3 regions of the Paraburkholderia sp. CHISQ3 genome follow, and region 2 is predicted to be linked to each of the others. Evidence: riboswitches for the same ligand, from Rfam matches in the RefSeq annotation. Region 2 holds a riboswitch; each other region holds the start of a gene.
What was found. Region 2 has a riboswitch for cobalamin ahead of M0D65_RS31700 (cobalamin biosynthesis protein). Riboswitches for the same ligand answer to the same signal wherever they lie in the genome.
Positions count from the first base shown of each region.

Region 1: it holds a riboswitch for cobalamin, as region 2 does, so the genes downstream of both, M0D65_RS11225 (TonB-dependent receptor) here and M0D65_RS31700 (cobalamin biosynthesis protein) in region 2, are expected to answer to the same signal.
Region 3: it holds a riboswitch for cobalamin, as region 2 does, so the genes downstream of both, M0D65_RS12430 (CbtB-domain containing protein) here and M0D65_RS31700 (cobalamin biosynthesis protein) in region 2, are expected to answer to the same signal.

Region 1 is NZ_JALPRG010000004.1:291,987-295,259, reverse strand. It holds gene M0D65_RS11225 (TonB-dependent receptor) at 1-1,582, opposite strand, end outside; cobalamin riboswitch at 1,671-1,875, opposite strand; gene M0D65_RS11220 (fatty acid--CoA ligase) at 2,120-3,273, shown strand, end outside.
Region 2 is NZ_JALPRG010000018.1:98,890-102,162, forward strand. It holds gene cobW (cobalamin biosynthesis protein CobW) at 1-933, opposite strand, end outside; cobalamin riboswitch at 1,158-1,426, opposite strand; cobalamin riboswitch at 1,474-1,698, shown strand; gene M0D65_RS31700 (cobalamin biosynthesis protein) at 1,831-2,256, shown strand; gene cobO (cob(I)yrinic acid a,c-diamide adenosyltransferase) at 2,253-2,855, shown strand; gene M0D65_RS31710 (cobyrinate a,c-diamide synthase) at 2,859-3,273, shown strand, end outside.
Region 3 is NZ_JALPRG010000004.1:561,876-565,148, reverse strand. It holds gene M0D65_RS12440 (SMP-30/gluconolactonase/LRE family protein) at 1-563, opposite strand, end outside; gene M0D65_RS12435 (histidine phosphatase family protein) at 834-1,394, opposite strand; cobalamin riboswitch at 1,409-1,552, shown strand; gene M0D65_RS12430 (CbtB-domain containing protein) at 1,600-1,809, shown strand; gene M0D65_RS12425 (CbtA family protein) at 1,822-2,556, shown strand; gene M0D65_RS12420 (LysR substrate-binding domain-containing protein) at 2,620-3,273, opposite strand, start outside.

The DNA of each region.
Region 1 (3,273 bases), on a different contig from region 2:
CTTCGCCGATGTTATCGGGCGCGAAGGTCGCCGAGTTATACGCAATCAGGTTATGCACGCGGGTGTTGTAAATCGCCAGCGAGAAATTGCCGAACGAAGTGGCCGCGTCGAGTGCTGCTTCGACTGAATCGCTGCGTTCGGGCCGGAGATTCGGGTTGCCGAATTGCGGGTAGTACAGATCGTTGAAAGTCGGCAGACGGAACGCGTTGCCGTATGACAGTCGCGCCGTGTAGACGGGCGTGATCGCATACGACACGGCGACATTGCCGGTGTTGACCGACTGGCCTTCGACAATCTCATGGCGTCCCGCGAGGAACAGCGTGAGCGCACCGAGCGTGGCCGACTGATGGAGCGACACCGCGGAATCGTTGCGCGTCGGCACGCCGGTTGGGATATCGACAGGCAGGAAGGCTTGTTCGCGCGAGAAGTCGTAGGCAAGCTTCGTCTCACCCGACAGCGGCAGGCCGAACAACCGGAAGCCCTTTTCCTGATGCGTGAGCGACGTCGATGTGCTGAGACGCGTCGAGTCGATCTTGTCGCTCGAAATACCCGGGCTGTTGGTGGTGTAGTAAAACTGGCGGTCGTTCGCGTAACCGACGGACTGGTCGAACTGCGTGTCCGGTGCGATGTCCCAGTGGAATGCGACGCCCGTCGTCAACTGGTGATCGAGTTGCCGGTTATCGCCGCCCGCATTGTCGTACGAGAGGTCCGACCGGTGATAAAGCGCGAACGTGGAAATCGACCAGTCGCCGTGCGCATAGCCGAGGCGGCCGTCGATATCCTGCGCGTGGTACGGATTGCGGCCTGCTTCGTGACCGTATGCGTAAGGCTGGGTCGTATCGATCCCGGCCGTGTTGTAGTCGTGCAATCCGAGCGAATATGTGAGCCCGGCAAGCGCAGCAAGTGGGCCGGTCGAGGGGATACTGCCGGACGTACGAATCTGCGTATCAAACGTCTTGTTCGAACCGCCACCGGTGGAGATCGTGGTCTGGTTGGGCTGATTCGCCGAGTGGCGTGTGAACAGCTGCACGACACCGCCCACCGCGTTGGCGCCGAACGAAGCCGCCGCGGGACCTGAAATCACTTCGACACGCTCAAAGGCTGAAGCCGGCAGATCGGCCCATTCCGCTGTGCCCGTGGTCGCGGAGCCCACGCGGATACCGTCGATAAACACGGCAACCTGCGCACCCGACGAACCGCGAATGCTGACAGACGCCGTCGCGCCCGGCCCGCCGTTCTGCGCAACGGTAACACCGGGAAGCGTAGCGAGCGCCTGCGTGATGCTGGGATCGGCGGGCGAGAGCCGGTCGAGATCCTGACGCGTCAGAACGTGCGTCGTCGCATACCGTTGATCGAACGATTGCGGTAGATGCTGCGTATCGCCGGTGACGACGATGTTCGGCAGTGTGGTCGTGGTGTCGGAGGAAGATTGCGGCGCTGGTGGCGACGTCGAATCGTCAGCCGCCTGTGCGATCGATGCACCGAACGAAAGGGCGAGGGCGGCGGAAATTCCCGCAACTCCCGCAACGCGACGCGAGAAAGCTTTCTGAAAGAAAGCGGTTTTTCTAATGATGCTAGCCATGTGACAGATCCAGAGGTCGGAGCCGTCCTTGCAACACGCACTCGCATCACGCGGTGCTCGCGCTTCGGGACACCCCGCCCGGCGCGGCTGCAGGACCTCGGTTGATGGCAGGTCTCCTGGCTCACGGGTCGCCGCCCGGTGCCGACCTTCCCGGTTTCCCAGTGGCCATGAGTGGCACGGACTCGCCGCTTACAGTTGCGGGGGCAGCCGCAGACTCGAAGCGTCGATCCATCGACGCGACTACTGCGTTCCCTTTTATCCCTATCACGGGAACCATCGAGGCGAGAGCGTAACGATTCCCGCGCGGCGCAGTCAATCTTTTCGGGCAAACGCGGGGCTCGTGCGACGCGCTTTTGCAACGGCCCCGTCTGCGCCGCAATCTCCGCGGCGCGCCTACCCCCATAACGCTCCCCTGTTCGGGGGATAGTCCGTCCCCCTGATCAAATCGATGATGGCATCAACCGGGATGCCACCGCACGCGATACGTACCCACAGCCTGTGTCAGCCCGATCGATTTCTCGACTCAAGGAGATTTAGATGCAGGACGCCGTGCAAGACATCACGCCTTCCCCGTACGCCTATCCGCTGCTGATCAAGCAGTTGCTGCATACGTCGTTCGTTCAGGCACCGGACCAGGAAATCGTCTACCGCGGCAAGCTGCGGATGACCTACACCACGCTGAAGGAACGCATTGCGCGGCTCGCCAATGGTCTCGACGGGCTCGGCGTGCGGCACGGCAGCACGGTGGCGGTGATGGACTGGGACAGCCACCGCTATCTGGAGGCGTACTTCGCGGTCCCGATGATGGGTGCCGTGCTGCAGACGGTCAACGTGCGCCTGTCGGAGGCCGAGATCGCCTACACGATCAATCACGCCGGCGCCGAGGTGCTGTTCGTTCACACCGATTTCCTGCCGGTGGTCGAAGCGATCAAGGATCAACTCGAAACGGTCCGCACCTTCGTATGGATCGATGAGCCGGGTAGTGAACCGACCGCACACACCATTGCGTTCGCTACCGAATACGAAGCGATGCTCGCAACGAGCGCCACGAGCTACGACTTCCCCGACTTCGACGAGAACACCCGGGCCACCACGTTCTATACGACCGGTACTACGGGCCTGCCCAAGGGCGTGTACTTCTCGCATCGTCAGCTGGTTCTGCACACGCTGACCTTGATGGCGGCGCTCGCGAGTCCGATGTCGGGCCAGCGCTTTCATCGCGGCGACGTCTATATGCCGCTCACGCCGATGTTCCATGTGCACGCCTGGGGCATGCCCTACATCGCCACCGTGTTAGGCGTGAAGCAGGTCTATCCGGGCCGCTACGTACCCGAGCGTCTCGTACAACTGATCCGCGACGAAGGCGTCACGTTTTCGCACTGCGTCGGCACGATCCTGCACATGCTGCTTTCGTGCGATACCGCGAAGCACGCGGACTTCAGCAAGTGGAAGGTGATCATCGGCGGCGGCGCGCTGCCGCATGGTCTTGCGAGCGCGGCGCTCGAGCGCGGCATCGATATCTTCGTCGGCTACGGGATGTCGGAGACGTGTCCTGTCTTGAGCCTCGCGCAACTACCGCCGCACACCGGCCCGCTCGATCGCGATGAAGAGGTGCGTCTGCGCTGCAAGACCGGCTTTCCCGTTCCGCTCGTCGATCTGCGCATCGTCAACGAGAGCATGGAAGACGTTGC
Region 2 (3,273 bases):
TCCCACACCCTGCACGACGAGCCGCATCGGCGCGCCCGGCAATGCCGCGAAACCCTTCACACGATAGATCGTGTGCGTCTCGACGAGCTGCTGCAACGCGGCGATCGTCGCCTCGCGCGATAGCGCTGTACATTCCACCACCACCGAATCGAAGTCGTCGTGATGATGATCGGGATCGTCGGCAGAACCGTGGTGATCGTGCCGTAAATGAATCGTGGTTTCCGACGCCGCCTCGAGCCCGAGCAATGCGTGCAGGTCGAGCTGACCGTTCTGCGCGCGGACGATCTTCACCTGCGGCGGAATCTCCTCACGGACCAGCGCTTCGACAGCGGCCTGCTGCGCGTCGTCGAGCAGGTCGGTCTTGTTGAGGATCACGAGATCGGCGGAAGCGAGCTGGTCTTCGAACAGTTCGTGCAGCGGCGATTCATGATCGAGATTCGGATCGGCCTTGCGCTGCGCATCGACGGCGACCGGATTGTCTGCGAACTGGCCGCTCGCGGCAGCGGGTCCATCAACCACCGTGACGACGGCGTCTACCGTGAAGCTGTTCTTGATCGTCGGCCAGTTGAACGCCTGCACGAGTGGCTTCGGCAACGCGAGTCCCGAGGTTTCGATCAGCACATGATCGATCTGCTCGCGCCGTTCGAGAAGCTGCTCCATGACCGGGAAAAATTCTTCCTGCACGGTACAGCACAGACATCCGTTCGCGAGTTCGTAGACCTGTCCCGCCGTTTCGCGGCCGTCCTCATCGCAGCCGATACCGCAGCCCTTGAGAATCTCGCCGTCGATGCCGAGTTCGCCGAACTCGTTGACGATCACCGCGATGCGCAGGCCGCCGGCATGTTGAAGAATATGTCGCAGCAAGGTCGTCTTGCCGCTGCCGAGAAAGCCCGTGACGATCGTGGCGGGAATCTTGCGCATCTGTGTCTGCATCGCTGCTCCGTGGTGGCGGTGAGGGATTCGCCGACAACCCGCGTGTGTCCACGCCACCGGAGGGCTCCGCCACGTGCTTCGCGATACGTCGTTCAACTGCTCGTCCATACGACAGAACGCCGCCGTGACAGGCCAGTAGAAGACGAAACGCGGGGACGATGACGCGGAGTACGGCGCGAATGGAAACACAAGGAAATCGTGGACGACACGCCGCATCCCCGCGGCGCGAACCCATTTTGTCTGGCCGGTATCCGGGCTAACGAATGAACCGCTTCACCTTCCCACGCGACGCTCATGTCGCGCAGTGGTCGATTGCATGCGGGGTTGATGTGCATGCAGCGAAGCCGGTCTTGCAGCGCTTGCGCGCTGCTTTCGCTTACCGTTGCGGGGGCAGCACAGGTTGGTCCGTTCCGCGGTGGGAGGACGCCCTGTTTCCCGTTTAACTGCGTGCGCGGGAGGCGCGCACGCGAGCACCAGAGTGCGTGCGAGTGTAGGCCGCCGGCCTTGCTGCGTCAAGGAAGGCACCGTGTTGCGCTGTGATATCGTATGCGCTCGTTTGGTGCCCGCACGCGCGCTCGCGTGTGCAGTTAAACGGGAAACAGAAAGCGCGCATTGCGCTCAACCTGTGCTGTCCCCGCAACGGTAAACGGCCCGCGGCCTTCGAGCCGCACATGTCGTTCGAAGCCACTGTCCGCCGCGTGCGGATGGGAAGGCAACGACATGAGGCCGCCAGCCCGGATACCGGCCAGACGAGGGGGCGAACGTCATCGTCGAACTCGACGATGACGACGCCGAACGCCGGGTCTGCGGGGGACAGACACACGGCGCCCAGGTAATAAGCGATCGCTACTGCGACGTCGGTCTGCCGACACGCATCGCCACATCCGAAATCCACCCATGACGAAGACCCTGATCGCCGGCATCGGCTGTCGACGCAATGTGTCGGCCGATCAGATCGATGCCGCGCTGCGTGCCGCGCTCGGTACGCGCTCGCTCGCCGAGATCCGGGAAATCGCTACTGTCGATACCAAAGCGAACGAACCCGGCCTGCTCGAGTTCTGCGCCCGTCATGCGTTGCCACTGCGTCTTTTCACATCCACGCAGATCGCGGCTGTACTGCTCGCGCCGCCTGCACGTTCGGCGGCCGCGCGAGTGCATCTGGGCATTGATGGTGTGTGCGAACCGTGCGCGCGACTCGCGGCACCTCACGGTTATCTGATCGTCGGCAAGACGGTGCACGACGGCGTCACCGTCGCACTCGTTGCCGATCCACTCGTTCACTCCACTCTCTCCGCTTCCACTGAACAGGACCTCGACCGATGAAAACCGATCCCGAATCGCATCAACGCATGACGCAACGGCGTCGCGAAGGACACGAAAAGAAGCAGGCTACGGCCACCGTCGAAAAAGGCCTGCTGATCGTCAACACAGGCAACGGCAAGGGCAAGAGTACGGCAGCGTTCGGCATGGCCGTGCGCATACTCGGTCATGGCATGCGGCTTGGCGTCGTGCAGTTCATCAAAGGTGCACTACATACGTCGGAGCGCGATTTTCTCGGCGCCCAGGCGCACTGCGATTTCGTCACGATGGGCGACGGTTATACATGGAACACGCAGGACCGCGACGCCGACATCGCCACCGCGCGCAAAGGCTGGGACGAGGCGCGCCGCATGATCGACAGTGGCGACTACCAGATGGTGATCCTCGACGAACTCAACACGGTGCTGAAATACGAATACCTGCCACTCGACGAAGTACTTGCGGTGTTAAACGCCCGGCCCGCCGCGCTGCACGTCGTCGTGACCGGCCGCCACGCACCCGATGCGCTGATCGAAGCCGCCGATCTCGTCACCGAAATGCGCCTCGTCAAACATCCGTATCGCGAGCAGCACGTGAAGGCACAACGCGGCGTGGAGTTCTGAGCGATGCCGGCGTGTCCCGCGTTGTTCATCAGTGCGCCTGCATCGGGTCAGGGCAAGACGACGGTCACGGCAGGGCTCGCTCGTTACCATCGGCGGCTTGGACGGCGCGTGCGGGTCTTCAAGACCGGCCCCGACTTTCTCGACCCGACCATCCTCGAGCGTGCAAGCGGCGCACCGGTCGAATCGCTCGACCTGTGGATGGTCGGTGAGGACGCATGTCGCCGCCTGCTCGCCGAGGCTGCGGCGCAGGCGGATCTGATCCTGATCGAAGGGGTGATGGGTCTCTTCGACGGCACACCGAGCAGCGCCGATCTCGCCGCAACGTTCGGCGTGCCGGTCGTCGCGGTCATTTCGGCGAAAGCGATGGCGCAGACATTTGGCGCGATCGCCTTTGGGCTTGCGAAATTCCGGCCACAAG
Region 3 (3,273 bases), on a different contig from region 2:
ATGGCAAGCGCGCCAGGCGACGTCACGTTGATGTCTTGCTGCCAGACACCGTCTGTGGTGTAGACGCGGACCCGATTGCCAGGAAGGTCGCTCGCATACAGCAGCGAGCCCGAGGTGGCGAGCCCGGTCACGACATCGGCATGGGTTTCGGTTGTGTCCGCACTGACGTTGATGAGCACATCGCGCGTTTGCGTGGTGCGGTTGTAGCGTCCCACTGCGCCGCTGCCGTACACGTTGTTGAATTGCAAGGCGGCGAAGATCGATGTGGCGTTGCCGGTAATGGCGCTGCCCTGGAACTCGTTGTGCAGGCCAAACGAGCCGATGCCCTTGCCGCTCTGATAGAGCGCGACGCCACCTTCGTTTTCATCCCAGAACGACGCGGTGTAGATGACGCCTTCGGGCGCGACCCACATCGAGCGCGCGGTACTGCCCACATGCGTGGCGTCGGTGCCGAAGGTGTTGGCGATCCAGTCGGTGGTGTACTGCTGCGCCTGACATACCGGCGCGATCGTAGCGATCAGCACGGCGGAAAGAAACGCGGAATAGATGCGATGCTTGATCATCGGTGAATCCTCTCAGCAGTATTGTTTTTCCCTGACCTCCCAATATAGTTCGCGAATCGCGAACATGGGTGATGTTGCGATGACAATTGCACGAGAATATCGACGCGCGTTGCATGCGACGATGTTTGCAAGCCTTACACGCGCGTTAGATTGCGTGAGTGCGATGAAGGACTGCGCACCATGTGCGTGCGCAACGGACATGCAAATGAAAGTCGAGCCTCATGCGGAGCGCATGCAGGAGATGAGCGACGCGCAGATCGATCCCACTATCTATGCAGCGGGCCACCAGACCCAGCCGCGTGTCGAACGTTGCAATTCGATGCGCGAGAGCGGGCCGACTTCGATTCGCGTGTAAGCAGCGAGCGGTGCACGTAGCGCATGCAGTAGCGCGGCGCGTATCACGACAGCATGCGTGACTGCGACGACGGCAGGTACTTCTGGAAGTTGTTCGAGCCACTGCGCGACCCGCGTCGACACCGCGGCGAACGATTCGCCATCGGGCGGCGCGGCATGGGGATCGGTGCTCCAGGCGGAGAGCATCGGCAGCTCGTCTGTTGCGATGTCCGCGACGCGCTGGCCATGCCAGCGGCCGTAACTCATGTCGGCAAGCGCAGGTGCGATGTCGGCGGTGAGATTCAACGCTGCGGCCGTTTCGCGAGCACATGGGGCAGGGCTGCTGAATACGAGCGCATCGCGAGGCACATCGAGTTGTGCGCGATACGCATGCGCGTCGTCACGACCGCGTGCATCGAGTGGATCGTCGGCGGGGAAGCGGCCGCTGCGCATCGCGGCGGTCGCTGCATGGCTTACTAGCCATAACCGTGTGTGCATTGCGCTGCTCTCCCATGAAGCGTGTGCCGCGAAGTTTAGCGCGTAGAATAACGCCGCTGAAGCAAGGAAGCCGGTGCAAGTCCGGTGCGGTCGCGCCACTGTAATCGGTTCAATGAAGAACCGGAAGCCAGACCCTCGCTTCACGTCATCTTTTTCTCACGACCACCACGACTATCGGGGCGCGTAACCCCAGGAGAAGTCCGTCATGACCGATGCTGTTTTCAAACCGGCTGTCCAGCCGGTGCCGATCCCTCTGCGTGAATTGCTGCCGTGGATTATCTTCGGCGGCCTGCTGCTGTTACTGGCGATCTATTTCGTCGGCGCCGAAGAAGGCGCGACGTCGTTGATCCCCGGCATGTACGTGCACGAGTTCGTGCACGACGGCCGCCATCTGCTCGGCTTTCCTTGCCACTAACCGGGAGTCGACATGGTCGGTAGATTGTTGATGCGCGGGATGCTCACGGGCATCGTCGCGGGATTGCTCACGTTCACTTTTGCGAAGATCGCCGGCGAACCGCAGGTCGATCAGGCGATCTCGTTCGAAGAGAAAGCCGATGCCGCGAAGGGCGAAGCGCCCGAGCCAGAAATTGTCAGCCGTCACACGCAGGCGGGGCTCGGTTTGTTGACCGGTGTGGTCGTGTATGGCGCGGCGGTGGGCGGCTTGTTCTCGCTCGTGTTCGCGTATGCATACGGCCGCTCGGGCCGGCTCGGTGCACGTGCGTTGTCGGCGTTGCTCGCGCTCGCAGCATTCGTCGCGATCGTGATCGTGCCGAATCTCAAGTATCCGGCCAATCCGCCATCGATCGGCGACCCCGAGACGATCGGCTATCGCACGGGCCTGTTCTTCCTGATGATCGCGATCTCGCTGGCGGCGACGGTGTTCTCGTTGAAGCTGCGGCGTCATGCGGCTGCACGATTTGGCGCGTGGAATGGAGCGATCGTCGCCGGTGCGGTGTTTATCGTCATCATCGCGGCCGTGCAACTCGGCCTGCCGTCGATCAACGAAGTGCCCGCCGCGTTCCCTGCTGCGCTGTTGTGGAAATTCCGCCTCGCGGCGCTTGGCATGCAGGCGATCATGTGGACGACGATCGGGTTGCTGTTCGGTGCGCTCGTCGAGCGTGCACAGCAGAGCTCGCGCAACGTGTTGCCGGCCGGGCTGTGAACGGTTGAAGTCGAGAAGTCGAGCGAGCGCGACACCGGCGAAATCCTGCTGCGCGTTGCTGCTTCACATCGGCGCGGGCCGATGTTGCCGCAGCAGTCCATCGCGAATGAACTGCGCGAGTTCGCGTCCGGCCGGGTTGGCGCCCTGCGCAGGAAATCGCAGGCTGATCGCGAACGGCGGAAGTTCGGGCAGTTGAGCATCCGCGCTGAGAATGTCGAGATCGGCGGGCACGGTCGACGTCAGCCACGCGGTCACAGCGAGCCCGCTGCGCACCGTCGCGGTGGTCGCTTCGATGTTGCCGCTCTCGAAGACCGTGCGCCACTCGATGCCACTGCTGCCCAGCGCACCGAGCACGGTCTGCCGGAATGCGCAGGTATCGCTCACCATCGAGACCGGCAGCGGTCGCTTCAGATGCGCGCTGCCGCCGCGCGCGCCGACCCACACCAGGCGTTCGACACGCAGACATTCGCCACTTGCTTCGGTTGCAGGTTCTTCGATCACTGCGACATCGAGCGAACCGCGCGCGAGTGCCTCCGCGAGCTCCGGCGATGAACCGCAGACAATCGCCATCTCCACGTTCGGCCATGCTTCGGTAAACGCCTTGAAGATCGGCGCGAAGCAGGCACCGACCAGATCGTAGGGCACACCCAGACGCACCTGGCCGAGTATCGGACGGGCCGCCATATCCGCCCAGATTTCATCGTTCATGCCGAGCAG